DNA from 4 places in the Streptomyces sp. BL1 genome. Region 1 is predicted to be linked to each of the others. Evidence: riboswitches for the same ligand, from Rfam matches in the RefSeq annotation. Region 1 holds a riboswitch; each other region holds the start of a gene.
What was found. A riboswitch is a leader RNA that binds a small molecule or an ion and turns the genes downstream of it on or off. The one in region 1 is predicted to bind cyclic di-AMP.

Region 1 (7,219 bases):
GAGAGGTCCGCGCGGTTGCCCGCGGAGACGAAGGTGGACAGGCCCGTACCGCGCCGGTGCAGCCCGTCCAGGAGGGCGATGCCGATGGCCCCGGACTGGGTGAACAGCCCGGTGCGGCCGGGCTCCGGCACCTGCTGCGAGGGGGTCGCGTTGAGCCGTACCGCGGAGGAGGTGTTCATCAGCCCGAAGGCGTTCGGCCCGACGATCCGCATCCCGTACGAGCGGGCAAGACGCACCAGTTCGCGCTGCTCGTCGCGGCCGAAGCCCTCCGACAGCACGACGAGACCCTGCGCGCCGTGCTCGCCGCACTCCCGCACCACGCCGGTGACCTGCGCGGCCGGCACGGCCACCACGGCGAGGTCGACGGGCTCCGGCAGTTCGGCGACGGAGCGGTGCGCGAGCACCCCGTCGATCTCCGTACGGCCTTCGGGGAGGCGGCTGTTGACGGCGTACGTGTCCCCGGTGAAGCCCGCCGTACGGAGGCTCTCCAGCACGGCGCGGCCGGTGCCGCCCGGGCTGCGGCTCGCGCCGATCACGACGACCGAGCGGGGGGCGAGCAGCCGCTGGACGGAGTGCCCCTCGGCCCGCTGTTCGCGGGCGTGCATCACGGCGAGGGAGCGCTCGGTGGGCTCCAGATCCAGCGTCAGATGGACGGAGCCGTCCTCGAAGCTGCGCCGCTGGGAGTATCCGGCGTCCGTGAAGACTTTGATCATCTTGTTGTTGGCCGGCAGCACTTCGGCGCCGAACCTGCGGATGCCGCGCTCCCGCGCGACGGCGGCGATGTGTTCGAGGAGCGCGGACGCGACGCCGCGGCCCTGCTGGTCGTCGCGGACGAGGAAGGCCACCTCGGCCTCGTCGGCGGGGTACGTCGCCGAGCGTCCCGTGGAGTCGATCCGGTCGTAGCGGACGGTGGCGATGAACTCGCCGCCGACGGTGGCCGCCAGCCCCACCCGGTCGACGTAGTCGTGGTGGGTGAAGCGGTGCACGTCGCGGTCGGACAGCCGCGGGTAGGGAGCGAAGAAGCGGTAGTACTTCGACTCGTCGGAGACCCGCTCGTAGAAGTCGGTGAGCCGCTGTGCGTCGGCCGTCGTGATGGGCCGGATCCGGGCCGTTCCGCCGTCGCGCAGTACGACGTCGGCCTCCCAGTGCGTGGGGTACGCGCGTTCCGCCGGGGACTGCATGGGGTCAGGTTAGGCCCTGATGAGCGAGGTGACAGCGGGGCGGACAGGCCCGGTCCAGGTGGGCACAGGCGTTCTGCTCGGCCCGTGCAAGACTGGTTTGGACAACCGTCACCACAGCAACAACCCGAAGGGCTACACCATGGTTGAGCGCCGCGTCTCCGTCGGCTGGGCCGAGGGCCTGCACGCCCGCCCCGCCTCGATCTTCTGCCGCGCCGCTGCCGCCGCCGGCGTCCCGGTCACCGTGAAGAAGGGCGACGACGGCAACGCCGTGAACGCCGCCTCCATGCTCGGCGTCCTGGGTCTCGGCGCGGAGGGCGGCGACGAGATCGTGCTGGCTTCCGAGGCGGATGACGCGGACGCCGCGCTCGACCGTCTGGCGAAGCTGGTCGCCGAGGGCCTCGAGGAGCTCCCGGAAACGGTCTGATTCCGGAAACCACTTCCGGACAACCGGACTTCCGGTTCCGTGCACAACAGGCGGAGGGAATTCACGCAGGCGCAGCCCGTGAATTCCCTCCGTTCTTTGTATACGGGGAGTGTTAAATGCGGTCGCGCGCCGTATTGACGCCAGGTTTCGTTCCGCTCACCGCCGCTTTCCCCGGCGGCCTGCGCAACCGGTGCAGCACAGCGGAACGTTCGACGTGCTGGGCCGTCAGCACCCTGGCGCGGTCCGCGTCGCCGCGCACCACCGCGTCCGTGATCGCCCCGTACTCCTGCCAGACGGCGGTGGCCCGCAGCGGCAGGTCGACCGCGTACATCCAGGCGATCTTGCGGCGGACCTGCGTGAGCAGCCCGGTGAGCCCGGGACTGCCGGACGCCTGCGCCAGCGTCTCGTGGAACCAGTCCTCCAGGGCCCGCAGGTCGGAGAGGTGCCCGGAGTCCACCCGCTGCTGACCCAGCCTCACCAGGCCGCGCAGCACCTTGAGATGGGCCTGCGTACGGCGCTGCGCGGCGCGGGCCGCGCCGAGCGGCTCCAGCAGCGCGCGGATGTCGAGCAGGTCGGCCGCCTCCCGCTCGGTGGGCTCGGCGACGCACGCGCCCGCGTGCCGGCGGGTCGCAACGAAGCCCTCGGACTCCAGGGTGCGCAGCGCCTCGCGGACCGGGACCCGGGAGACGCCGTACCGCCGGGCGAGGAGTTCCTCCGTGAGCCGGGCACCGGGTGGGAATGTTCCGCCGACGATATCGTCGCGGATTGCCGTGCAGAGTCCGCGTTCACGCACACTCGGAGACCCGGTATTTCCCATGCACAGAACTGTATGGCAACCGCGTCGAATTTCCGACGGAGTGCGTACCGCTCAGGTAAATACGGCGTGAAAAGAACCCCCGGCCGTTGTTCCGGCCGGGGGTTCCTGTGCTGCGTTGTACTGCTGGACGACGGAGCGTCAGAGGGTGACGCCCTGCGAGCGCAGGTACGCCACGGGGTCGATGTCCGAGCCGTAGTCCGGACCCGTGCGGATCTCGAAGTGCAGGTGCGGACCAGTGGTGTTGCCGGTGTTGCCGGAGAGCGCGATCTGCTGGCCGGCGGTGACCGACTGGCCGACGGAGACGCCGATGGACGACAGGTGGCCGTACTGGCTGTAGTGGCCGTCCTTGTGCTTGATGACGACGTTGTTGCCGTACGCGCCGCCGTTGCCGGCCTCCACGACCTCGCCCGCCGCGACGGACTTCACCTGGGTGCCGATGCCGGCGTGGAAGTCGACGCCGGTGTGCGAACCGGAGGACCACAGACCGCTGGACGCCGAGTACGGGGTGGACAGCTGCGGGTGCCCGACGGGCGCCACGTAGCCGTTGAGCTTGGCGCGCTTGGCCTCGGCGGCGCGGGCCGCCTTCTCCTTGGCCTCGCGCTCCTTCTTCGCCTTCTCGGCCGCGGCCTTGCGCTTCGCCTCGTCGGCCTTCTGCTTGGCCTCCTTGGCCTGCTGCTTCGCCTCGGCGGCGGCCTTCTTGGCCGCGGCCTCGACCTCCGCCTTCTCGGCGGCGGTCTGCTGTACGTCGGCCTGGTGGGCGACGGCGTCGGCGACGCGGCCGTCCACGTCGAAGGCCTGGGTGAGGCCGGTGTCGCCCGAGGGGGCGGTGGAGGGGCCGTCGGCGAAGGCCGGGGAGGCGACGGTACCGACGACGCCGACTGCGGCGAGGCCGGCTATGCCCGCGGCGCCCGCGGACACGCGACGGCGGGTCCGACTGGGCGCACGATGCTTACCGGTGGCACGGGTGAACGCCATGAGCTGGCGCAACTCCTTTCCTTCCGTCTCGCCTACCGGGTTAGCTGACGGGTTCGGAGCAGGAAGGTCTCCTACGGACACCTCCGTGCGGAGGCATCCGATTCACCCCAAGGGACGTGTGGGTCCCCGGCTCCCCTGGCTCGCGCCGTACGGGGACTCGGCGATCACTGCGCGTCGGCCGCGGGCGCGGTCACTTCTGACGAACAGCGGCAACGAAGCTAAATGGGACATCAATGAACCACCAAGCCGATCGGGCCGTTTGTTGGGCATGCCACACCCGACACCGGGGCACCAATGGGCAATTCAGACATACGGCGAACATGCTCCGGACAACGGCGAAGCCGGGCGGGAAGTCCCGCCCGGCTTCGTGGGTTTCGCGGCGTTCTGCCTGTCCTCAGCCTCCGGTGACGACCGTGACCTCTCCGATGCCCAGCTCCCTGACCGGCTCGGCGATCTGCGAGGCGTCACCGACGAGCACGGTGACGAGCCGGTCGGCGGGGAAGGCGCTGACCGCCGCCGCCGTGGCCTCGACGGTGCCGGTCTCGGCGAGGCGCGCGTACAGCTGCGCCTGGAAGTCGTCCGGCAGGTGCTGCTCGACCTGATCGGCCAGCGTGTCCGCGACGGCCGCCGCCGTCTCGTACTTCAGCGGGGCGACACCGACCAGGTTCTGCACGGCGACGTCGCGCTCCTCGTCCGTCAGCCCGCCCTCGGCGAGCGTGCGGAGCACCGTCCACAGGTCGGCCAGGGCGGGCCCGGTCACGTCGGTCGCCACGGAGCCGGAGACGGAGAGCAGCGCGGCGCCCGCGCCGTCCGGGGTGGAGCGCAGCACGTGGCTGAAGGCGCGCACGCCGTACGTGTAGCCCTTCTCCTCGCGCAGCACCCGGTCCAGACGGGACGTCAGGGTCCCGCCCAGGCAGTAGGTACCGAGGACCTGGGCCGGCCAGGCGCTGTCGTGCCGGTCGGGACCGATCCGGCCGATCCGCAGCTGGGTCTGCACCGCGCCGGGACGGTCCACGATGACGACCCGGCCGCGGTCGTCGGCGGTGACCGGGGGCACCGGGAGCGGCTCGGCGGTGGAGCCGGTCCACGCGCCGAGGGTGTCGGCCAGCGCCGCGTCCACGTCGGTGCCCGCGAGGTCGCCGACGACGACGGCGGTCGCGGTGGCGGGACGGACGTGCGCCTCGTAGAAGGCGCGGACGGCGGCGGCGTCGATCCGTGCCACGGACTCCTCGGTGCCCTGCCGGGGCCGGGACATCCGGGACTCGGCGGGGAACAGCTCCTTGGAGAGCTCCTTCGCGGCCCGGCGGGCCGGGTTGGCCAGCTCGTGCGGGATCTCGTCCAGCCGGTTGGCGACGAGGCGCTCGATCTCGCCGTCGGGGAAGGCGGGGGCGCGCAGCGCGTCGGCGAGCAGGCCCATCGCCTTGGGCAGCCGGGAGACCGGCACCTCCAGCGAGACCCGGACGCCCGGGTGGTCGGCGTACGCGTCGAGGGTGGCGCCGCAGCGCTCCAGCTCGGCGGCGAACTCCTCGGCCGTGTGCTTGTCGGTGCCCTCGGACAGCGCCCGCGCCATGATCGTGGCGACGCCGTCCAGGCCCTCCGGCTCCGCGTCCAGCGGCGCCTGCAGGCTGATCTCGACGGCGACGACCTGCTGGCCGGGGCGGTGACAGCGCAGCACGGTCAGCCCGTTGGCCAGCCGGCCGCGCTCGGGTGCCGGGAAGGCCCAGGGCTTCGGCTGCCCGCCGTGCGGCTGCGGGTGGAAGGTCATCTCGGGGGTGGGGGCGGCGGCGTCGCTCACTGGCCCGGCTCCTCGTTCTCGTCTGCGGCTGCTTCGGCGTCGGCGTGCTCGGTGGTCGGCTCGTACACCAGCGACGCGCGGTTGTCGGGGCGCAGCCGGGCCGCGGCGACGGCCTGCACCTCCTGTGCGGTGATCTCCAGGACGCGGCCGACCGCGCCCAGGGCCAGCTGCGGGTCGCCGAACAGCACGGCGTACCGGCAGAGTTCGTCGGCGCGGCCGCCGACCGTCGCGAGCCGGTCCAGCCACTCGCGCTCCAACTGCGCCTGCGCCCGCTCCATCTCCTCGGGCGTGGGCCCCTCTTCGGCGAACCGGCGCAGCTCGTCGTCGACGGCCGCCTCGATCGCGGACACCTCCACGCCGCCGGACGCCTTCACGTCGAGGAAGCCGAGCGAGGGCGCGCCGGCCAGCCGCAGCAGGCCGAACCCGGCGCCGACGGCGAGCCGGTCGCGGCGCACCAGCCGGTTGTGCAGCCGGGAGGACTCGCCGCCGCCGAGCACCGTCAACGCCAAGTCGGCGGCGTCACCCGCGCGAGTGCCGTCCTCCGGCAGCCGGTAGCCGGACATCAGGGCGCGCGCGGGCACGTCCTCCTCGACGAGTTCGCGCTTCTCCTCGCCCATCACCTCGGGCAGCGCGCCGTCCCGCGGCGGGTGCTTGCCACCGTGGCCGGGGATGGAGCCGAAGTACTTCTCGACCCAGGCGAGGGTCCGTTCGGGATCGATGTCCCCGACGACGGACAGCACCGCGTTGTTGGGGGCGTAGTACGTACGGAAGAAGGCCCGGGCGTCCTCCAGCGAGGCGGCGTCCAGGTCGGCCATCGAGCCGATGGGCGTGTGGTGGTACGGGTGGTCCTCGGGGTAGACCATCGCGGCGAGCTTCTCGAACGCGGTGCCGTACGGCACGTTGTCGTAGCGCTGGCGGCGCTCGTTCTTCACGACGTCGCGCTGGTTCTCCAGGGACTCGTCGTCAAGTGCCGTGAGCAGAGAGCCCATCCGGTCGGCCTCGAGCCACAGGGCGAGCTCCAGCTCGTGGGCCGGCATGGTCTCGAAGTAGTTGGTCCGCTCGAAGCTGGTGGTGCCGTTCAGCGAACCGCCCGCGCCCTGCACGAGTTCGAAGTGGCCGTTGCCCTTCACCTGGGCCGACCCCTGGAACATCAGGTGCTCGAAGAGGTGCGCCAGGCCGGTGCGGCCCGCGACCTCGTGGCGGGAGCCGACGTCGTACCAGAGGCAGACCGCGGCGACCGGGGTCAGGTGGTCCTCGGAGAGCACCACCCGCAGGCCGTTGGACAGCCGGTGTTCGGTCGCTGTCAGCCCGCCGGTGGCAGGCGGGGGCGTGGCCGTGTGACCCATGGGCGTGGAGTCCCTTCGCTCGCGGGAGTTGGTGGCCGGTAACGTCAGCCGATCCTGTCACTGTATGCAACCGCGCGGACAACGGGCGAAGTTCCCGTACCGTCTGTGCGGTGGTGCCGCCCGGCACCCTCTCTGATCCGGGCTCCCCCGGCCGCTCCGCCGGGTCGGGGCGCTCGTTGTCGGTGGCACGGTCCACAATGGTCCGCGTTCCGCCCGTCAGGTCACACCCCGCAGGTACGCACCGAAGGAGCCGCAGCCGCGATGGCCCCCCGCAGTACGAAGACCCCGCCGCCGGACGACTTCGAGGAGCGCATCCTCGATATCGACGTCGTCGACGAGATGCAGAGCTCCTACCTGGAGTACGCCTACTCGGTCATCTACTCGCGCGCGCTGCCGGACGCCCGCGACGGAATGAAGCCCGTGCACCGGCGCATCCTGTACCAGATGCACGAGATGGGCCTGCGGCCCGAGCGCTCGCACGTCAAGTGCGCCCGCGTGGTGGGCGAGGTGATGGGTAAGCTCCACCCGCACGGTGACGGCGCCATCTACGACGCGCTGGTGCGCATGGCGCAGTCGTTCTCGATGCGCCTCCCGCTGGTCGACGGGCACGGCAACTTCGGCTCCCTGGGCAACGACGACCCGCCCGCCGCGATGCGGTACACCGAGTGCCGCTCCACTCCC
Region 2 (7,219 bases), 2.9 Mb from region 1:
TCACCCGCGACCAGATCGGCGACGTCCTCCTCCAGTCCGCGGTCTACTGCGGCGTCCCGGCAGCCAACTCGGCCTTCGCCACAGCCCAAAAGGTCTTCGACGACCTCGACGGGTAATCCGGCGAAAGCGGGGGCAATGCCCCCCGCTTCTTGGGCGCGGGCGCGGGGCGCGTACTGCCCAACCGGCGTGTTCGCGATTACGCTGGCCGCATGGGCTGGACCGCGCGCAACATCCCCCCGCAGGCCGACCGCACCGTCGTCGTGACCGGAGCCAACAGCGGCCTCGGCTACATCACGTCCCGGGAGCTCGCGCGCCGCGGCGCGCGCGTCGTTCTCGCCTGCCGCAGCACGGAGCGCGGCGAGGACGCCGCGGCGCGGCTGCGGCGCGAAGTCCCGGAGGCGGACGTGGAGTTCCGCCCGCTCGACCTCGCCGACCTGGCGTCGGTCCGCGCGTTCGCGGACTCCCTCCCGTACGACCGCGTGGACACGCTGGTGAACAACGCGGGCCTGATGGCCGTTCCGTACGCCCGCACGGCGGACGGTTTCGAGATGCAGTTCGGGGTGAATCACCTCGGCCATTTCGCCCTCACGGGGCTGCTGCTGGAGCGGCTGCTGGCCGCGCCCGGCGCCCGTGTCGTGACGGTGTCCAGCCTCATGCACCTGCTGGCCAACATCGACATGGGCGACCTCAACAGCGAGCGCCGCTACCGCCGCTGGACGGCCTACGGCGCCTCCAAGACGGCGAACCTGCTCTTCGTGCACGAACTCGCCCGCCGCGCGGGCCGCAAGGGCCTGGACCTGACGGCCACCGCCGCACACCCCGGGTACTCGGCGACCGAATTGCAGACGAAGGGCGCGCGGATGGCGGGCCGCCCGTTCACCGAGCGGGTGATGCAGGCGGGCAACAGCCTGGTCGCCTCCTCGGCGCAGCTGGGCGCGGCGCCCGTGCTGTACGCGGCGACGGAGCCCGGGCTGCCCGGCGACTCCTTCGCGGGGCCGCGCATCCTCGGCGTCCGCGGCGGTCCCGCCCCCTCGTGGCGCGCACCGTGGACCCTCAACGACACGGCGGGCGAACGGCTGTGGGCCGCGTCCGAGCACCTCACCGGGGTCGGCTACGGCGCGCTCTGAGCCCGGCCCCCGCCGGCCGGGCCCGGCCGGCACGTGTGACGTGGCATACAGCCCGTCGTGACCCGTGCGCTACGGTGGCGCGCATGAACGAGAGGCCCGCTGTCCGCGTACTGGTCGTCGACGACGACTTCATGGTCGCGCGGCTGCACAGCACTCTCGTCGAGCGCGTCCCGGGCTTCACCGTCGCGGGCGTCGCGCACAACGGCACCGAGGCCCTCTCGCTCTTCCGTGAACTGCAGCCGGATCTGGTCCTGTTGGACATCTATCTGCCCGACGTTCCCGGCCTGGAGGTGCTGCGCGGCCTGCGCGGCGACGGCGCCCCCGAGGACGGCCCGGACGTGCTGGTGGTCACCGCCGCCCGGGACGCGGAGACCGTACGGGGCGCCCAGCGCGGCGGGGCGGTGCAGTACATCATCAAGCCGTTCGAACCGCAGCTGCTCCAGGAGCGGCTGCGGCGGTACGCGGAGCGGCGCCGCGAGCTGGCCTCGCTGTCCGCTCCGGGCCAGGACGACGTGGACCGGATCTTCGCCGGCTCGCAGAACGCCGGCCAGGACGCCGGCGGACACCGCAGGCCGCTGCCGAAAGGGCTGACGGAACAGACCTCCGAACTGGTGCGGGCCACGCTCGACGCGTGCCAGGACGGGGCGGGGGTGTCGGCCTCGGAGTGCGCGGAGCGCAGCGGCCTGTCCCGGGTGAGCGCCCGCCGCTATCTGGAGCACTTCGTGGCCACGGGCAGTGCCCGGGTCACGCTGCGGTACGGCACGACGGGCCGGCCGGAGCGCCGCTATCACCCGGACGGCGCGGCTTCTTCTTCCCCTTCGGCCTCCTCCCCGGACACAGCGGTGCCCGGCACCGGCCGTACGGACTGACCTTTTCCGCCCCTGCAGAAACCCTCCCGGATTTCACGGATTTCTGGAAAGTACGGCGCGTCGTACTGCCGCCGCTCTCCGGGGAACTGGCGCCGGATCAGCCATCCGTGACGGCAGTCACTTTCCCTCCCGCGCGTGCTGATCGTTTTCCGCATTGATCTTCCCCCGAATGCCGTACGCCACAAGATCGAATCTTGTAATTCAGTGACCCAAACCACAGGAACTCGGTGAGTCGGGTCACAAGAACGGCCGCCGTTTCCGCCATTGTTCGGCGTTCATGTCAGACGGGCCTCCTCAACTCCCCACACGGCAACGGGAGTTGGCGGGTAGATCAACTCCGGCCACGGAATGTAGGGGATCTGTACACGTGCCCTGATCTGTCCAGTTCCTTGTGATGGCGAATTTCGTCTGCTTACTGTTCATGCCGCCACCGCACGTCCCATGCGGCGGCTCCGTGACCGGGACGCCTAATCCTGCCGCCCGGTCTCGCGGATACACACGACTCACAGGGCGGCAGGAGCGGGGGAACCAGGTAAGTGCCGTGCCCGCACCCGATCGGTGCAGGCAACGGCTTGGGGTGAAGCCATCCCGTGGAAAGCGTCAAGGAGCGCTTTCACGAATGGCCGGGCATCTCCAGCCCGAATCCGACAGCTCACCTCGCAGGCGCAGGAGAGGAACGAAGAAGCTTTATGGCCACTATCTCTGAGCGCGCTCGCAACAGCCGTCAGCAGACCCGCCGCATGGCCCGTATCTCGCTGGCGCTGACCGCCGGCGGCGCGGGCATCGCGCTTCCGCTGCTCGGCGCGGGCAATGCCCAGGCCGCGCCGGTGAGCACGTGGGACAAGGTCGCCCAGTGCGAGTCCGGCGGCGACTGGTCCATCAACACGGGCAACGGTTACTCGGGCGGTCTGCAGTTCGACTCGCAGACCTGGCAGGCCCACGGCGGTACGAAGTACGCGCCGAGCGCCGGCGAGGCCAGCAAGGAACAGCAGATCAAGATTGCCGAGAAGGTGCTGGCCGAGCAGGGCCCCAGCGCCTGGCCGAACTGCGGCCCCAAGGCCGGTCTGAGCCAGAACAGCGGTGAGCCGCAGTTCTCCTCCGACAAGTCCTCGCAGCAGCAGGACCAGCAGAAGTCCCAGCAGCAGAGCGACGCGAAGCCGCAGCAGCAGGAGAAGCCGCAGCAGCAGAAGTCCGAGCCCAAGCAGGACTACACCCCGCAGAACGCCGGCACGACCGCGTACAAGGTCGTCACCGGTGACACGCTCGGCAAGATCGCCGACGCGAAGGGCGTCCAGGGCGGCTGGCAGAAGCTGTACCAGGACAACAAGCAGACCATCGGCAAGGACGCCAACGTCATCTTCCCGGGTCAGAAGCTCGACCTGAAGGGCGGCTCCGGTGACTCCGGCGCCACCCCGCAGGGCGGCGCCTCGCAGCAGGCCCCGTCTGCCGCGGACAAGGCCGACCAGGCGAAGAAGGCCGCCGAGAAGGCCGAGCAGCAGGCCCAGCAGAAGGCCTCCGCCGCCAAGAGCGCCCAGGGCGACTACGTGAAGCCCGTGAACAGCCAGACCAGCACGCCCTACAAGGCGTCCGGCGGCAGCTGGTCCAGCGGCAGCCACACCGGTGTCGACTTCACCGCCGACTCCGGTACGCCGGTGAAGGCCGTCACCAACGGCACCGTCGTGAAGACCGGCAACGGCGGCGCCTACGGCAACGAGGTCGTCATCAAGGGCGAGGACGGCAAGTACACCCAGTACGGCCACCTCACCTCGGCCACCGTGCAGGCCGGCCAGAAGGTCGGCGCCGGCGACCAGATCGCCGTCTCCGGCAACACCGGCAACACCACCGGCCCGCACCTGCACTTCGAGGTCCGCACCGGCCCCGAGTACGGCAGCGACATCGACCCGGTCGCCTACATGCAGCAGCACGGCATCAACATCTGAGCCGTCTCGCAGCAGCCACACGGTGGCGCAAGGGTCTGAGCACCGGATGCCCGGCACTCCCTCAAGGGGTGCCGGGCATCCGGCCGTTGGGGCCCGCGCCACCCCGGAACAAAAACTGAGGGGGCGGCACCTCCGCACAAGGTGCCGCCCCCTCCGGGGCCCCGGGCCCGGCGCCGCCGGTGAGGGTGGTGCGCGGCGTGAGGGCCCGGAAGCCGGCGCGCTGAGCGCGCCCCGGGATGGTCAGTCGTCGTTGGCGGCGGCGCGCCCGGCCTCCAGTCGCGCCACGGGGATCCGGAACGGCGAGCAGGACACGTAGTCGAGCCCCACCTCGTGGAAGAAGTGCACCGAGTCGGGGTCGCCACCGTGTTCGCCGCACACGCCGAGCTTCAGGTCGGGCCGGGTGGCCCGGCCCGCCTCCGCGGCGTTCCGTACGAGCGCGCCGACGCCGTCCTTGTCGATGGTCTCGAACGGGGAGACGCCGAAGATGCCCTTCTCCAGGTAGGCGGTGAAGAAGCTGGCCTCCACGTCGTCCCGGCTGAAGCCCCACACGGTCTGGGTGAGGTCGTTCGTGCCGAAGGAGAAGAAGTCGGCGGACTCCGCGATCTGACCGGCCGTCAGCGCGGCCCGGGGCAGCTCGATCATGGTGCCGAGCGAGAGGCCCAGCTCCACCCCGTACTTCTGCTCGGTCTCCGCGATGACGGCCTCGGCCTCCTCGCGGACGATCTCCAGCTCCTGCACGGTGCCCACCAGCGGGATCATGATCTCCGCGCGGGGGTCGCCGTTGGCGGCCTTCCGCTCGGCGGCGGCCTCCGCGATGGCCCGTACCTGCATGCTGAACAGGCCCGGGATGACCAGCCCGAGGCGTACGCCGCGCAGGCCCAGCATCGGGTTCTGCTCGTGCAGCCGGTGCACGGCCTGGAGGAGCCGCAGGTCGTTCTCGTTGGCGTCCTCGCGGGACTCGGCGAGCGCGACGCGCACCGACAGCTCGGTGATGTCGGGCAGGAACTCGTGCAGCGGCGGGTCGAGGAGACGCACCGTCACGGGCAGCCCGTCCATCGACTCGAACAGCTCGACGAAGTCGCCCTTCTGCTGCGGCAGCAGCGCGTTCAGCGCCTCGTCGCGCTCCTCGCCGGTGTCGGCGAGGATGAGCCGCTCGACCAGTTCGCGCCGCTCGCCGAGGAACATGTGCTCGGTGCGGCACAGGCCGATGCCCTGCGCGCCGAACCGCCGTGCGCGGGAGGCGTCTTCCGCGTTGTCGGCGTTGGCCCGCACGGACAGCCGGCGCTTCCGGTCGGCGTACGACATGATCCGGTGCACGGCCTGCACCAGTTCGTCGCCGGCGCCCGCGTGCGTACGGCCCTCGAAGTATTCGACGACCGGCGACGGCACGACCGGGACCTCGCCCGCGTACACCTTGCCCGTCGAGCCGTCGATGGACACGACGTCGCCCTCGTCGATCACGGTGCCGCCCGGCGCGGTCATCCGCCGCCGCTTGGTGTCGACTTCGAGCTCCTCCGCACCGCACACGGCGGTCTTGCCCATGCCGCGGGCGACGACGGCCGCGTGCGAGGTCTTGCCGCCGCGCGAGGTCAGGATGCCCTCGGCGGCGATCATGCCGTCGAGGTCGTCCGGGTTGGTCTCGCGGCGGATGAGGATGACCCGCTCACCGGAGCGCGACCACTTCACGGCGGTGTACGAGTCGAAGACCGCCTTGCCGACCGCGGCGCCCGGCGAGGCGGCGATGCCCCGGCCGATCTGCGCGATGCCCTCGCCGCTGAGGCCGCCGTTGCTGTCGAAGCGGGGGAACATCAGCTGCGCGAGCTGCGCCCCGTTGACCCGCTGCAGGGCCTCGGCCTCGTCGATCAGGCCCTGGTCGACGAGCTGGGTGGCGATCCGGAAGGCGGCAGCGGCGGTGCGCTTGCCGACGCGGGTCTGCAGCATCCACAGCTTGCCGCGCTCGATGGTGAACTCGATGTCGCACAGGTCCCTGTAGTGCGTCTCCAGGGTCTCCATGATGTGCATCAGCTCGTCGTAGGACTTCTTGTCGAGCTGTTCGAGGTCGGCGAGCGGCACGGTGTTGCGGATGCCGGCGACGACGTCCTCGCCCTGCGCGTTCTGCAAGTAGTCGCCGTACACGCCCTGGTGGCCGCTGGCCGGGTCGCGGGTGAAGGCGACGCCGGTGCCGGAGTCCGGACCGAGGTTGCCGAACACCATGGAGCAGATGTTGACGGCGGTGCCCAGGTCGGAGGGGATGCGCTCCTGGCGGCGGTAGAGCCGCGCACGGTCGCCGTTCCACGAGTCGAAGACCGCCCGTACGGCGAGGTCCATCTGCTCGCGCGGGTCCTGCGGGAACTCCCGCCCGGTCTCCTTGAGCACGATCGCCTTGAACTGCTCGACCAGGCCGCGCAGATGAGCGGAGGTCAGGTCGACGTCGCTGACCGCGCCCTCCTCCCGCTTGGCCTCGTCCAGCGCCTCGGCGAACAGCTCGCCCTCGATGCCGAGGACGGTGTCGCCGAACATCTGGATGAGCCGGCGGTACGAGTCCCAGGCGAAGCGCTCGTCGCCGGACTGCCGCGCGAGCCCGTTCACCGACTCGTCGGAGAGCCCGATGTTGAGGACGGTGTCCATCATCCCGGGCATGGAGAACTTCGCGCCGGAGCGGACGGACACCAGCAGCGGGTCGTCGGCCTGCCCGAGCTTCTTGCCCATCTTCGTTTCCAGCGCGGCCAGCTGCGCGCCCACCTGCTCACGCAGGGCCGGGGGTTCGTCCCCGGACTCCAGGTAGACCTTGCAGGCCTCGGTCGTGATCGTGAACCCCGGAGGGACGGGGAGACCGAGGTTGGTCATCTCGGCGAGGTTGGCCCCCTTCCCGCCGAGGAGGTCCTTGAGGTTCCTGTTGCCCTCCGTGAAGTCGTAGACGAACTTCCGCTTATCCGCACTGGCGTTGTGCGCCGCGCTGGATGCGTTCTTTGCGTTCTCTGCGTGAACGGCCACCGGACTCGGCTCCTCGTGGACGGTTGCCCTGACGGCGGGGAGCGTACCCAGATCAAAGGCTTTGAGGTACGTCCAGCAGCACGTCACACGGCTGTAACCCGCACTCGCCCAATGATCGAAAGTCACAGCGGGCTTACGGGGGACGGAGGTTGATGTCCATCTCTCGAATACGCGTCTCCACGATCCCGTGCGGCAAAACGGATGAACAGCACGAAAAGGGAAGTTGATCGTTCACACCACGAACCAAGGCTCGGTAAAGTCCCACCCCGCTCCTTGGAGATGTGCAGAT
Region 3 (7,219 bases), 1.8 Mb from region 1:
AGACGTCGGCCACAGCTGCGCGGCGCCGTACCGGGCGACCGCGCCCAGCGCCCCGCCCACGGCGACCGCCGCCAGTACGGACCCGTGCCCGCGCCGCAGTTCGCCCCGTTGCGCGGGCACCCGCAGATCGACGTCGGGGTCGAGGGGCTCGCCCGCCTGCCCGCTGCCGGAAGCCCTCACGGGCCGTCGCCGGATGCGTCGCTCTCGCCGCCGGGTTCGTCGCTCCCGTCGCCGGCCCCGTCCGGACGGCGCTCGTCGGCGCAGCGCTGGAGGACGACGACGACCAGATCGTCGCCGAGTACGGGAGTCCAGCGGGTGACGTCGTGCTGGACGAAGGTGACGACGTCCGCGGGCGACGACGGGGGAGCCGCGTCCCAGTCCGTCGCCGCGTCCGTGAAGTGCGCGGCCAGCCGGTCCTCTAGCGGATAGAACGCGCCGTCCCGGTCGCGGGCCTCGGTGACGCCGTCCGAGTAGGCCACCAGCATCCGGCCTGCCGGAAACGCGAACTCCCCCACCCGCTGCGCGGACGGGGCGAGTTCGCCGAGGCCGAGCGGCAGCCCGTACTCGGGTTCCAGCGGGGTGACCTCGTCCCGGCCGAGGCGGATCAGCGGCGGATGGCCGCGGTCGAGGATGCGCACCACTTCCTCCCCCGGCGGGAACTCCAGCAGCACGGCCGTCGCGAACAGCTCGTCGGCGCTCCGGGCGACGGCGTCCATGTCCGCAGGATTCCCCGAGACGGTGGCCGCCGCGCGGGTGTGCCGGCCTCCGGGCCCCGTCAGGGTCACCGGGCCGATCCCGGAGACCATCCCCGAGGCCGCGTCCTCCCGGTCCAGCGCCAGCGACGCCTCGATCCTGTCGGCGACCTCCGGCAGGTCCGGGCAGACCGTGGCCGCCTCGCGGAACGACGCCAGCACCGTGGCCACCGTCCCCGTCGCACCGATGCCCTTCCCCCGTACGTCCCCCACCAGCACCCGCAGCCCGTAGGGGCTCTGCCGTACGCAGTACAGATCGCCGCCGATGAGCGCCTCGTCGGTGGCCGCCTGATAGAAGCCGGCCATCCGTACGGGGCCCATACGCTCCGGCAGGGGCCGCAGCAGGGCGAGTTGGGCCGCCTGGGCGACGGCCCGCACCTGGTTCAGCTGACGCAGCGTCCGCACCCGGGCCAGGGACAGCAGGGTGACGAGCACGATGACCACGCCGAGGGTCACCAGGGAGCCGCCGATGTGCGCGTCGTACTCGTCGCTGTCGGCGAGGTTGAGCACCAGCAGGATGACGACGCAGGTGACGCCCGTCGCGGCGGTCGCCGGCGGCCGGTAGACGAGTGCGCCGAGCAGCACGGCCGCGCTGAGGAGCGAACCGAAGAAGTACCGGGGCGGCGCGCCCAGTTCCAGGACGACCGCGAGGACGATGAGCACCGGGGGCAGCCAGCGCATCCACGCCGGTGGCCACGCGGCGGGTCTCGCCTGTGTGAGGGCCCTGCCCGTACCCACCGATCGCGCTCCTTCGTGCGGCATTCCGATGCCCCGGACACCGGTCTCCGGCCGTCGCCGACCCGTCCTACCGGCCGGTCGTCTTGCCGGCTAGTCGTTCCAGTGGAACGTTCCGCGGCGCGGCCCGCGCGGCGGGAGCGGCCGGGGGCGGGGCGAATGGGGGAGGTCAACTGGCCGACCCGTACGGGACGGGCCAGATTGGTCGGGTGCCTCAGCACAGGGACAGCGGGAACAGAGGGAGCGGACTGGTGCGGGAGAGAGTGCCTGCCATAGGCAGGGACAAGCCGGTGTACGCCCGCTGGGTTCCGGCTCTGTTGATCGTCCTCGGCCTCCTCTGCAAAGCGGTCTCCGACAATCCCGCGATCACCGGAGCGCCCTTCTTCTCCGCCGCACCGCTGGTCGCCGCCCCCTTCTGCGGCATCCGCTGCACCGCCCTCACCGGCGTGGTCTCCTCGCTGTGCTTCGCGTACCTGCTGCTCGTCGACGTCGGAGCGGACGGTCTGTCCGCCGTCATGCGGACGCTGACGATCGTCACCGTCGGCGCGCTCGCCGTCTTCATCAACCGGGTGCTCAGCCGCGGCGACGCCGCGCTCGCCTCCGCGCGGGGCATCGCCGAAGCCGCGCAGCGCGCCGTTCTGCCGCTGCCGCCCGGCCGGATCGGGACGCTCGAGTTCGGGGCGCGCTACCAGGCGGCGCAGACCGACGCGCGGATCGGCGGGGACCTCTATGCCGTACAGGAAACCCCGTACGGGACGCGGATGCTGATCGGTGATGTACGGGGCAAGGGACTCGGCGCCGTGGAGGCCGTCGTCATCGTGATCGGCGCCTTCCGGGAGGCGGCCGAGCAGGAGTGGACGCTGGAGGGGCTGGCGGCGCGGCTGGAGGGGGCACTGCAGCGGGAGGGCCAACGGCGGCAGGGGCTGGACCAGTTCGAGGGGTTCACGACGGCGGTGCTGGCCGAACTGCCCGCCGGCCGGCCCGACACCCTGCGCATCGTCAACCGGGGCCACCCGGCCCCCCTGGTGCTGGACCCGGACGGGTCGGTGCGCTCCGTCGACCCCTCGGTCCACGCGCTGCCCCTGGGGATGCCGGAGCTGGGGCGGTGGCCGGACCACGCCGAGGAAGTCCGCTTCTCGCCCGGCGCCCAACTCCTCCTCTACACGGACGGCTTGTCGGAGGCCCGGTCCGCGGTCGACGGCGCCTTCTACGAGCCGGTGAAGCAGCTGGCGGGGCAGCGCTTCGGGACCGTGGACGCGCTGCTCGACGCCGTGATGGCGGACGTTCAGGCGTACACGGGCGGCGGCGGGACGACCGACGACATGGCGCTGCTCGCGGCACGGCGTACCGCTCAAGATCACATTGATCACGGGGCGAGTGCGAAGTCGTGGTGACGACGTGAAGGCCGGCGGCTGACGTGACGGCGTGTCAACGGGGCCGATGCCGCTCCGTGTTCGTCACTCTCCGCGAGTACGTGGCGCAAAACGCGTGATTCTGCGCCCCAATTGACCCTGTGTGAGGGAAAAGTGCCTGGCAAACCCGACTACAAATTCACCGGAACGGCTTGGAATCCGGGGCCCGGCTCTATTAACGTTCGATAACGCAGCGCGGTCGTCACTGCCGTCACGAGAGACGGCACCGTGCGCCGTCGCCGAATCCTGTAAGTGCGGCACCACGAGTCACAACTCGATAGCTACAGCACCGAGGGAACCGGGGAACCACCCCTTCTCAGCCGGGCGTCGACGATGCCGCCGGAGAAGGGTTCCTCAACGGCCGGACCCGTAAGGGCCGTCCGGAGAGGTCCGGGGTGAATCGGACGCCTTCTCCCACGAGGCGCCCGTAGGAGACCTTCCTGCTCCGAACCCGTCAGCTAACCCGGTAGGCGAGAAGGAAGGAAAGGAGAGCGCCACCCGTGGCGTCCATGAGGCATGCCCCCGAAGCCTCGCCCGTGAGCGAACCGCCCTTCGGCGGCCGCGAGTACGGCACCGAGCACGGCACCATCCACGGCGGTACTCACAGCGGTTCCTACGGGCCCGGTGGCGCGTACGGGTCCGGCGGCGGTGCGTACGGTCCGCAGGGCGGTGCGTACGAGCCGCAGGGCGGCGCGTACGGCACCCACGGCGGGCCGCGGCCCGCGTACGACGAGTACGGCAGCATGGCCGACCCCTACGGCCCCTCCCCGTACGGGACTTCACCCTCCGGCCCATCCCTGTCAGGGGAACCCCTGTCGGGGAACTCCCTCTCCGGGGACTCCCTTTCCGGGGACGCGCCCTCGGCCACCTCCGTCCTCCCCCGCGTGGCGTACGGACCGCCCGACGCGCGGGACGACAGCGAGCAGTGGGACGAGTGGAACCCCACCGAGGACTCCCTCCGCCCCGTCCGCGGCAGACACCGCGTGGGCAAGCAGCGCAGCGGCGGCATGGCCCGCAGCGGTGCCGTCCTCGGCGTCGGCATGATCGCCGCGGTCGGCGCGGGCGGCATGGCCACCGCCAAGGACAAGGCCCCGGCGCCCATTTCGATGCCGGACCTGGCCTCCGCGGCCGACAAGCTCCCCGGCGCCGACGAGATACCCGGCGTCGACAAGCTGATGGCAAGCGGCTCGGACGACGAGACCACCGTGGCCGCCGGCCGGCCCCTCACGCAGGCGGGCCTCACCGACGGCGACACCGAGGCCGGCCGTACCGACGCGGGCGAGGCGCTCCGCTCCCGCATCCTCGCGCAGGCCGACCAGCAGCAGAACGAGGCCGACGCGCAGGCCCGCGAGGCCGCGGCGCAGCAGGCCGCGAAGGCCGCAGCGGAGAAGGCGGCCGCGCACGCCAAGGCCGAACGCAAGGCGGAGGCCGAGAAGCAGCGCAAGATCGAGGAGGAGAAGCAGCGCAAGGCGGAGGCCGCCCGACTCGCCAAGCTGGCCCGCTCCTTCACCGTCCCGGTCTCCAACTACACGCTCTCCGAGGGCTTCGGCGCCTCCGGCGGCATGTGGCAGTCCACCCACTCGGGCCAGGACTTCGCCTCCCCTACGGGCACCCCCGTGAAGGCCATCCACACCGGCACCATCAAGGAAGCGGGCTGGGCGGGCTCGTTCGGCTACCGCATCGTGCTGGAGCTGGACGACGGTACGGAGCTGTGGTTCTGCCACCTCTCGTCGATGAACAAGTCGGCGGGCGAGAAGGTGAACACCGGCGACGTCATCGGCCGGGTCGGCTCCACCGGCAACTCCTCGGGCCCGCACCTGCACGTGGAGGTCCACCCGGGCGGCGGCGACGCGGTCGACCCACTGGCCTGGCTGCGGGGGAAGGGCCTCAGCGTCTGAGGGGCGGGGGCTTGGGGGCTTGGGGGTCTCTGGATCTCCGGGGCCTTCCGGGACCTTCGGGGGCCTTCGGTTCCTTCGGGGCTTGGGGCTTTGTGGTCTTGAGGGCTTCGGGGCCGGCCGGTTGTGGTCGGTCCCGGGCCGCCGGCTCCGGGCGGCGGGTCTGGCCTGCCGGGCCCGGTCCGCCGGGCCCGGCAGGGCTTCTGGTCCGGTCCGCAGGACCCGGCCCCGGGCTCGTGGTCCGGTCCGCCGGACTCGGCGGCGGGGCTCGTGGTCCGGTCCGCCGGACTCGGGGCTCCTGGGCCGGCCCGCTCTCTACTTCCGTCCTGCGCCTCGGGGTTCGGCGGGCGGTGCGCGGGTACCCCGGCCTCTTCGTACCGGAGCACGGCCCCCGTACCGCAGATGTCACGTCACCGGCCACCACGCAGGTGACGTGGGCACGCCGCCGCCCCGGCCCGCCGGCGGAACCGCCCGGTCAACGCACCATCCGACCTGCGGACCTGCACGGCGGTACACCAAGGAGGGGACGGGGCGGCGGCGAACGGGGGCCCTGCCGTAGGGGCGCCCTCCCGTAGGGGCCAGGACCCGTACGGGCCGATCCCGTAGGGCAGGCGCCCGTACGGGGGTGGCCGCGGAGCCCGGCCCTCAGCCCGGCCCTTCATGACTGCGCCCCTCGGACTCACGTCCTCGGGATTCACGTCCTCGGGACTCACGTCCTCGGACTCACGTCCCTCATGACCCCGGCGGCTCTGGTGGCTCACCCCCCGACACCAGGGCCGCCGGTTTTCCGGTCCGGTGGGCGTTCCGAGGGGAGTTGTGGCCGGGACGGAGTTACGGTCGGGATCATGGCTTCTGACTCTCACTCCCACTCCGCGGAGGACCGGCGCCCTCTCGGCACGCTGGCCGTCTCCCCGCTCTCCCTCGGCGGCAACGTCTTCGGCTGGACCGCGGACGAACCGACCTCGTTCGCCGTACTCGACGCGTACCTCGCCGCCGGCGGCAATTTCATCGACACGGCCGACGTCTACTCGGCCTGGGTGGACGGCAATTCGGGCGGCGAGTCCGAGACCGTCATCGGCAACTGGCTGGCCGAGCGCGGCAGCACCGTACGCGAGCAGGTCGTCCTCGCGACGAAGGTCGGCGCGCTGCCCCCGAACAAGGGCCTCTCCGCACCGGCCATCAAGGCCGGCGTCGAGGACTCGCTGCGGCGGCTGCGTACGGACTACATCGACCTGTACTACACGCACTTCGACGACGAGAGCGTCGAGGTCTCGGAGATCATCACCGCTCTGGACGAGCTGGTGAAGGAGGGCAAGGTCCGCGAGATCGCGGCCTCCAACATCACCCCGGCCCGCCTCCAGGCCTCCCTCGACTTCAGCTCCCGCGAGGGCCTCGCCCGCTACGTCGCGCTGCAGCCGCACTACAACCTGATGTCGCGCGACACCTACGAGGGTGAGCTCGAACAGCTCGCGGCGCGGGAGGGGTTGGGCGTCATGCCGTACTACGCGCTGGCGTCCGGCTTCCTGACCGGCAAGTACCGTCCCGGGCAGCAGCCCGAGGGCGCGCGGGCCTCGCGTGTCGCGGACTACCTCGCGTCCGACCGTGGCCAGAAGGTCCTCCGGGCCCTGGAGGAGATCGCCCAGTCGCGGGACGCGTCCCCCGCCACCATCGCCCTCGCCTGGCTCGCGGCCCAGCCCACGGTCACAGCCCCCATCGCCAGCGCCCGCAAGGTCGACCAACTCCCAGCCCTGCTCGCGGCAGCCGACACGCCCCTGACGGAAGCCGAGGTCGCGAGTCTGACGGTCGCGTCGGCGTAGCAGGGCCGTTGTCGGTGGTGCGTCGTACTGTTCGTTGAACGAACGGTACGACGCACGACGGGGCGGGGGCCATGCCCGGACGGACCACGGCAGATCTCGACGCGATCGCCGGACTCGCCCGCTGCCAACGCGGCCTGGCGACCCGTACGCAGCTGGAGGCAGCGGGGCTCAGTTCCACGTCGGTCACCCGGCGATGTCGTGCCGGCGGCCCCTGGCAGCGCCTGCTGCCGGGGGTCTTCCTGCTCCAGACGGGCCCGCCCGACCCGGCACAACGGGCGCTCGCCGCCGCGCTGTTCGCGTCGGGGTCGGGGTCGGGGGCCGGCTCGGGGTCGGTGTCAGGGTCCGGATCGGGGCCGCTGCGTCCCGGCGCCGTACCCGGTGCGCTCGTCACCGGCGAGGCCGCGCTGGCTCTGCGCGGGCTGCGGAGCGGGCGCGATGCGGTGGAGACGGTGCCGGTGCTCGTCCCCGTGGGGCGGGGCGCAAAATGTCAGGGGTACGTACGGCGGGTCCGTACGAAACGGTGGCCGTCCTGGTGGGGCTGGCCCGACGGTGTGCCCTGCACCCTTCCGGCCCGGGCCGCCGCGGATGCCGCGGCGCGCTGGGAGGGG
Region 4 (7,219 bases), 1.0 Mb from region 1:
TTGCCCAGCACGCCGCGCGCGAAGTCGACGGCCTGCACGGCGCGTCCCGCCGCCTGCCCGGGACGTACGGCGTCCCGGCCCGCGCCCGAACCGTCCGCGCCCGAACCGCTCGCGCCTGAACCGTCCGCGCCGTCCGAACGGGACGCGCGGGCGCCGGCGGGCGGCTCCTCACCGAGCGCCCGCGCGCGGTCCTCGGGCGAGAGCCGGTCGAGCAGCTTCTCCGCCTCCGCGAGCTTGTCCTTCACCGTCCGCTTGTGCGCACGGGCCGAGGCGGTCGCGTGCCGGAGGGTCTGCTCCGTCGCGGCGGCCTCGTCGCGCAGCTGCCGCACCTCCCGCGCCTGCGCGGCGATCTTCCGTACGGTGGCCGACTGCCGGTCGCCGGCGCGCTCGGTGACGGCCGCCCGGTCCAGATAGTCGTCAGGCGAGGACGAGAGCGCGACCTGCAGGGACGGGTCGAGGCCGGCGGTGCGGTACTGCGCGGTGGCGTACGAACCCAGGGTGTCCCGCGCCGCGTTGAGCCGGGAGCGGCCGCGGGCGGTCTCGTCGCGGAGCTCCTCGAGCCGGTCCTCGGCCGCCTCGGAGCGCTCCTCGGCGGCGTTGTGGCGTTCCGTCGCGCGCTCGGCCTGGCGGTGCAGCGCGTCCACACGGGAGGCGATCTGCTCGGGGGTCTGCTGTGGATCCGCGTGCCCCGAGCCTTCGAATGCGAACGAGCCGGCCGTCCCGGCGAGCGTGAGGGTGAGCGCGGCGCGCGCGGCGTTGCCGGTGAGCGGATGCGGCGGCCGGGGCCTGCGGTGGGAGGGGGAGGGGGAGGACTTGCGGTGCGAGGCCATGGTCCGGCCGTCACTTCCTTCGCGTCGTACGTCCCGCGAGGGGGAACCCGGCGGCGGCCCGCACAGGGGGGAACGGACCGCCGCCGGATCTTCGGCGGGGGTGGCCGGACGTACCCGAGGGGCGGGGCCCGGCCACCTGGGCGAGGACGCTAGCCCCACGGTCCGCGCCGCTGCCCGGCGTTGACCGCGACTGTCCGTTTTCGGCGGGGCGGGGAGCGGAGGGGGACCGGCGGCGCGACGGTCACGGTCGCCTTCCGGTGACTCGGCGATCGATGCGCGGATTCCGCGCCCCCTGCCCGGCAGGCCGTGTTACCGCCCCACCGCGGGGCCGTACGCCGTGGCGCCGTCGCGGTGTGGGGGAACCGCGACGGCGCAGCCGGAGGTCAGCCGGGGCGGACGGCCGAGTGGAACGGCATGTAGTCGATCGACTCGTAGCGCACGTTGGCGCCGGGCTTCGGCGCGTGGATCATCTTGCCGCCGCCGCTGTAGATCCCGACGTGGCTGATGTCGTCGTAGAAGAAGACCAAGTCGCCCGGCTGCAGCTGGGACTTGGAGACCGTCGTGCCGACCTTCACCTGGTCCCACGTGGTGCGCGGCAGCGATATGCCGGCGGCCTTCCAGGCATCCTGGGTGAGGCCCGAGCAGTCGTACGAGGACGGGCCCGTCGCACCCCACACGTACGGCTTGCCCAGCTGTTCCTTCGCAAAGCCGAGCACCTTCGCGGCCTTCGTCGCGTACGCGCCGTCCGACGTGCCGCCGGAGGAACCGGAGTCCGAACCGGACGACGAGCCGGAGTCCGAGCCGGAACCCGAACCCTCCTCGCGCTGCCGCTCCTCCTCGGCCGCCTGCCGGCGCTCCTGCTCCGCGCGGGCCGCGGCCTTGCGCTGCGCCTCGGCCTCCTTCTTGCGCTCCAGCGCGGCCAGCCGGGCCTTCTCCTGCGCGGTCAGCTTCGACAGCATCGTGCGCGCCTCGGACAGTTTGCCCTGCACCTCGCGCTTGCTGTCCCGGAGTTGGTCCTGCGCGGAGGTGAGCGATTCGAGCTGGCGGGTCGCCTCGGCGCGCTTCGTGCTGGCCGACCGCTGCTGCTTCTCGAAGTCGGCGACGGCCTCCTTCTGGCGGCCGGTCATCCGGTCCATCATGTGCTTCTGCTTGAAGAAGCTCTGCGGGTTCTCCGTGAGCAGCAGCGTCGCCGTGTCCGACATGCCGCCGGTGCGGTACTGCGCGGCGGCGATCGAACCGAGCAGCCTGCGCGCGTCGTTGAGCTTCTCGGTCCGCTGTGCGACCTGGCCGAGCATCGAGTCGACCTTCGAACGCTGCGCCGCCGTCTGCTCCTTGGCCGCGTTGTACTTCTGCGTCGAGACGCCGGCCTGCTGGTACAGCCGGTCGACCTTCTTCTTCACCGACTCCACGGACGGTCTGGCACCGCCGTCGTCGGGTGCGGCGCTCGCGCTCTGCGAGAGCAGAGTGACGGAGGCGAACGCGGCGGTGGTGACTCCGATGGCTCCGCGCTTCGTCGCGGCGGACTGCAATATGCGGGTGCGCGGCTTGCGGTGGGACGCCAAGGCCGGCGACTCCTTCCGTGCTCCGCCTACCGGGTTAGCTGTCGGGTTCGGGCGTCGGAAAGCGGCCCTACGGAGCGCATCGCGCGGTGCGCGCGCTCCGATTCACCCCTGCAGTACGTGCGTACGCGGTGGGTCCCCGGCTCCGGCACGGCGGCCGGACTCGGCGGGGGCGGTCCGTGCCGGCGCGGTCGCCGGCGAACGGTGCGGACTGCCCAGAGACGGCACGGTAGCGAAGTCGTGTGGCCCATGTGAAGGCTGTGAGCGATTCGTCCGTTATCTTTTCGTTGCCTCGCAGGTGAGCAGCGGCGGGGCGGTGCGGAAGCGGACAGCTGTGCGCAGTTTCCGTGCGGAGGGCAAGGGTGTCGGTGCGGGCGCCTAGACTCGTACGACGATGAGCAGCCTCTTCGACGACAGTCACCTCGCGCACCTGGAACCCCCGGCCGAGGAGGAGCCGCCGCCTCCTCCGGACCCGGAGGGACCGGACGCGGCGCCCGACGACCTCTTCGGCGGCACCTTCGGTTCCGGTGCCCGCGAGCCGTACCACCGGGACGGCGCCCCGCGCACCGTCGTGGACACGGCCGCGCTGCTGGACGGGATGAACGAGCCGCAGCGCGACGCCGTCGTGCACACCGGCTCGCCGCTGCTCATCGTCGCCGGCGCCGGCTCCGGCAAGACCCGCGTGCTCACCCACCGCATCGCGTATCTGCTGGGCGCCCGCGGCGTCCACCCCGGCCAGATCCTCGCGATCACCTTCACCAACAAGGCCGCGGGCGAGATGAAGGAGCGCGTCGAGGAGCTGGTGGGCCCGCGCGGGCAGGCGATGTGGGTGTCGACGTTCCACAGCGCGTGCGTGCGCATCCTGCGCCGGGAGTCCAAGAAGCTCGGTTTCACCTCGTCGTTCTCGATCTACGACGCGGCCGACTCGAAGCGGCTGATGGCGCTGGTGTGCCGGGATCTCGACCTCGATCCGAAGCGCTTCCCGCCCAAGTCGTTCAGCGCGAAGGTGTCCAACCTCAAGAACGAACTGGTCGACGAGGAGGACTTCGCGGGGCAGGCCAGCGACGGCTTCGAGAAGACCCTCGCCGAGGCGTACGCGATGTACCAGGCGCGGCTGCGCGAGGCCAACGCCCTGGACTTCGACGACATCATCATGACGACGGTGAATCTGCTGCGCGCCTTCCCGGACGTGGCGGAGCACTACCGGCGGCGCTTCCGGCACGTCCTCGTGGATGAGTACCAGGACACCAACCACGCGCAGTACGCGCTGGTGCGGGAGCTCGTCGGCGGCGGGGACGACCCGGCGGAACTGTGCGTCGTCGGCGACGCCGACCAGTCGATCTACGCCTTCCGCGGTGCCACCATCCGCAACATCCTGCAGTTCGAGGAGGACTACCCGGACGCGACGACCATCCTGCTGGAGCAGAACTACCGCTCCACGCAGACGATTCTGAGCGCCGCCAACGCCGTCATCGAGCGGAACGAGAACCGCCGCCCGAAGAACCTGTGGACCCGCGCCGGGGACGGCCCGCGGATCACCGGCTACGTCGCGGACACGGAGCACGACGAGGCGCAGTTCATCGCCGACGAGATCGACCGGCTCACGGACGGCGGCGAGGCCAAGGCCTCGGACGTCGCGATCTTCTACCGTACGAACGCGCAGTCCCGTGTCTTCGAAGAGGTGCTGATCCGGGTCGGCCTGCCGTACAAGGTCGTCGGCGGTGTCCGCTTCTACGAGCGGCGCGAAGTCCGGGACGTGCTGGCCTACTTGCGGGTGCTGGCCAACCCGGAGGACTCCGTCTCGATGCGGCGCATCCTCAACGTGCCCAAGCGCGGCATCGGGGACCGCGCCGAGGCGATGATCGAGGCGCTGTCCTCCCGCGAGAAGATCACGTTCCCGCAGGCGCTCATCCGGGTCGACGAGGCGTACGGCATGGCGGCCCGTTCGGCGAACGCGGTGCGGAAGTTCAACGTGCTGATGGACGAACTGCGCACCATCGTCGAGTCGGGCGCAGGCCCTGCCACCGTCCTGGAGGCGGTGATGGAGCAGACCGGCTATCTGGCCGAGCTCCAGGCCTCCACCGACCCGCAGGACGAGACCCGCATCGAGAACCTGCAGGAACTCGCCGCCGTCGCCCTCGAGTTCGAGCAGGAGCGTGCCGAGGACGAGCCGGGCACGCTGGCCGACTTCCTGGAGCAGGTCGCGCTCGTCGCCGACTCCGACCAGATCCCCGACGAGGCGGAGGGCGAGGAAGGCGAGGAGGCCGGAGTCGTCACGCTGATGACGCTGCACACGGCCAAGGGGCTGGAGTTCCCCGTGGTGTTCCTGACCGGCATGGAGGACGGCGTCTTCCCGCACATGCGCGCCCTGGGGAACACCAAGGAGCTGGAGGAGGAGCGGCGGCTCGCGTACGTGGGCATCACCCGCGCCCGGGAGCGGCTGTATCTGACCCGCTCCGGCATGCGCAGCGCCTGGGGCCAGCCGCAGTACAACCCGCCGTCCCGCTTCCTGGAGGAGATCCCCGACTCGCACGTCGAGTGGAAGCGCACGGGGAAGGGCGCGGCACCGGGCGTCTCCGTCAGCACGGGCGGCGGCATCGGCGCGGGGCTCTCGTCCCCGGGCAGCCGGGGCCGCGGCGGCCCGAGCGGCTTCGCGACGCGGCGGACTTCGGACCGGCCGGTCGTCTCCCTGACAGCCGGGGACCGGGTGACGCACGACAGTTTCGGGCTGGGCACCGTGGTCGCGGTGAAGGGCAGCGGCGACGCGGCGGAGGCGACGATCGACTTCGGCGGCGAGAAGCCCAAGCGGCTGCTGCTGCGGTACGCGCCGGTGCAGAAGCTGTAGCTGCCGTACGGCAGTCGGCAGCCGTTGGCGCGGCTGTCGGCTGTCGGTTGCGGGCTACGGCTGTCGGCTTACGCCTGGGACTTGGGGCTGTCGGCCGGGGGCGTTCGGGCGTCGGGGCCCGGGGCTCACCCCGGGTTCAGGCCCTTGCTGCGCAGCCAGGGCAGCGGGTCGGCGGCGTCCCCGCCGCCGGGGTGGTACTCGAAGTGCAGGTGCGGGCCTGTGGAGTTGCCCGTGGTGCCGGAGTAGCCGATCACGTCGCCGGCCTTCACCTCACCGGAACGGATCTTGGTGCTGCTCAGGTGGCAGTACCAGGTCTCGGTGCCGTCGTCCGACTTGACCTTCATCATGTTGCCGAAGGACACATCGAACTGGGTGGTGACGGTCCCGTCGGTGGCCGCCTTCACCGGCGTGCCCTCGCTGACGGGGAAGTCGATGCCGCTGTGCAGGGACATCCAGTTGAGGCCCGCCGAGCCGAAGGTCGCGCTGAGCCCGGGCTGGTCCACCGGCAGCGAGAACTTGGGGCGCATCGCCTCCTTGCGCGCCGCCTCCTTGGCCTTCCGCTCCCGCTCCGCTTCCTGACGCTTCTTCAGGTCGATGCGTTCCTGGGTACGGCTGGCGCGGTCGGCGAAGTCACCGGCGTCCTCGGAGAGACCCGCGAGCTGGGTGTCCAGCTTCTTGTTGGCCTTCGACGGCTTGACCGGGGTGCCTTCCGAGGGGGAGGACGCGGCCTGGGTGGTGGTCCCGCTGTCCTCCTCGCTCTCGCCGGCCCCGCCGGCGACCGTGGCGGCGGCCGCACCCGCGACACCGAGCACCGCGAACGACGGGACGGCGACCGTCATCAGGGCCGAGCGACGCGGCTTCGGGGAACGCCGCCGCCCCGCGCCGCGCGGCTGATGCGGCAGTACGGCGGCGGGATCCGGTTCCGGATCGGGCGCCGGGGGGACGGTCTGGCTGTCCGGGCCCACGGCTCCGACGGCGGCGAACTCGCTTGTCGCCTCCATCCCGTGGAACGTACCGGCCGCGTCCACGGCGGCGAACTCGCTCGTCGCGTCGAGGGCGGGCGTCCCGTCCGGCGTGTGCTCGAAGCCTTGTTGATCGAAGCCCTGCTGCTCGAAGCTCTGCGGCGCGTACCCGTCGAACGTCTCGTGACCGGTGTACGTGGCGAAGTCGTCGTGCGCGGCGGCGTAGTTGAGGTCGTGGCCCGCGTCGAAGGACTGGCCCTCGAAGGGCTGCCCCTCGAAGGTGCCGTTCTCCAGACCCTGCGCGGCGCCCTCCTGGCCGGCAAAGGCCTGTCCGGCGAAAGTCTGGTCGGCGAAGGACTGGTCCGCGTAACCCTGGCCCTCGTAACCCTGACCGGCGAAGGTCTGGCCCTCGAAGGGCTGGCTGTCGAAGCCCTGGCCGTCGGTGAAGCCGTGTTCGTACCCGCCGGTGTGCTCGTAGCCCGCGTACGCCGCGTGCTGCTGACCCGTGTCCCAGGCCGAGGCATCCCACTGGCCCGTCTCGTGACCGCCCGCGGCGAACGCGAAACTGCCGGTGTCGTACGCCGTCGTGTCGTATCCGCCGGTGTCCCACTGGGCCACCGTGTAGCCGTAATCGGCCTGGTCGGGGCCCTGTTGCGAGGGAATGCCCGGGGTGCCCGCGCCCGTGTCCCAGCCGGATCCGGCCCACAGTGCGCCCGCGTCGTACTGCCCGGTGTCGTACTGGCCCGCGCCGTACTGCGCCGCGTCGAAGCCGTACTGCCCGGTGTCGTACTGGACTGTTCCGTACTGCCCTGTGTCGTACCCCGCGTCGTAACCGGCCCCGTACGCACCGGCGTCCACGCCGACGGCGCCCGGAACGGCTCCGTGGAACGTGTCGCCCTGGCCGTACGAGTCGGCCTGTCCGTAGGCGAAGCCGTCGAAGCTGCCCGTCGAGTAGCCGTCGTATACGGGCTCGTAGCCGGGCTGAACGGGCTGTCCGTCGTAGCCGCCGTAGGCCGGCTGCTC

Region 2: it holds a riboswitch for cyclic di-AMP, as region 1 does, so the genes downstream of both, AC3AGO_RS23310 (transglycosylase family protein) here and AC3AGO_RS10470 (M23 family metallopeptidase) in region 1, are expected to answer to the same signal.
Region 3: it holds a riboswitch for cyclic di-AMP, as region 1 does, so the genes downstream of both, AC3AGO_RS18575 (M23 family metallopeptidase) here and AC3AGO_RS10470 (M23 family metallopeptidase) in region 1, are expected to answer to the same signal.
Region 4: it holds a riboswitch for cyclic di-AMP, as region 1 does, so the genes downstream of both, AC3AGO_RS14780 (C40 family peptidase) here and AC3AGO_RS10470 (M23 family metallopeptidase) in region 1, are expected to answer to the same signal.

What each region holds. Positions count from the first base shown of each region.
Region 1 is NZ_JBXYWZ010000002.1:2,360,814-2,368,032, forward strand. Features, by position in the region: gene AC3AGO_RS10455 (bifunctional acetate--CoA ligase family protein/GNAT family N-acetyltransferase) at 1-1,181, opposite strand, end outside; gene AC3AGO_RS10460 (HPr family phosphocarrier protein) at 1,321-1,605, shown strand; gene AC3AGO_RS10465 (GntR family transcriptional regulator) at 1,718-2,422, opposite strand; gene AC3AGO_RS10470 (M23 family metallopeptidase) at 2,561-3,397, opposite strand; cyclic di-AMP (ydaO/yuaA leader) riboswitch at 3,412-3,570, opposite strand; gene AC3AGO_RS10475 (M16 family metallopeptidase) at 3,792-5,162, opposite strand; gene AC3AGO_RS10480 (M16 family metallopeptidase) at 5,189-6,538, opposite strand; gene AC3AGO_RS10485 (DNA gyrase/topoisomerase IV subunit A) at 6,800-7,219, shown strand, end outside.
Region 2 is NZ_JBXYWZ010000002.1:5,308,531-5,315,749, reverse strand. Features, by position in the region: gene pcaDC (bifunctional 3-oxoadipate enol-lactonase/4-carboxymuconolactone decarboxylase PcaDC) at 1-116, shown strand, start outside; gene AC3AGO_RS23320 (oxidoreductase) at 210-1,127, shown strand; gene AC3AGO_RS23315 (response regulator) at 1,211-1,996, shown strand; cyclic di-AMP (ydaO/yuaA leader) riboswitch at 2,482-2,677, shown strand; gene AC3AGO_RS23310 (transglycosylase family protein) at 2,686-3,936, shown strand; gene ppdK (pyruvate, phosphate dikinase) at 4,177-6,930, opposite strand.
Region 3 is NZ_JBXYWZ010000002.1:4,200,215-4,207,433, forward strand. Features, by position in the region: gene crcB (fluoride efflux transporter CrcB) at 1-180, opposite strand, end outside; gene AC3AGO_RS18565 (PP2C family protein-serine/threonine phosphatase) at 177-1,490, opposite strand; gene AC3AGO_RS18570 (PP2C family protein-serine/threonine phosphatase) at 1,739-2,881, shown strand; cyclic di-AMP (ydaO/yuaA leader) riboswitch at 3,169-3,386, shown strand; gene AC3AGO_RS18575 (M23 family metallopeptidase) at 3,643-4,797, shown strand; gene AC3AGO_RS18580 (aldo/keto reductase) at 5,640-6,611, shown strand; gene AC3AGO_RS18585 (hypothetical protein) at 6,683-7,219, shown strand, end outside.
Region 4 is NZ_JBXYWZ010000002.1:3,368,287-3,375,505, reverse strand. Features, by position in the region: gene AC3AGO_RS14785 (NlpC/P60 family protein) at 1-830, opposite strand, end outside; gene AC3AGO_RS14780 (C40 family peptidase) at 1,214-2,392, opposite strand; cyclic di-AMP (ydaO/yuaA leader) riboswitch at 2,401-2,568, opposite strand; gene pcrA (DNA helicase PcrA) at 2,784-5,234, shown strand; gene AC3AGO_RS14770 (M23 family metallopeptidase) at 5,360-7,219, opposite strand, start outside.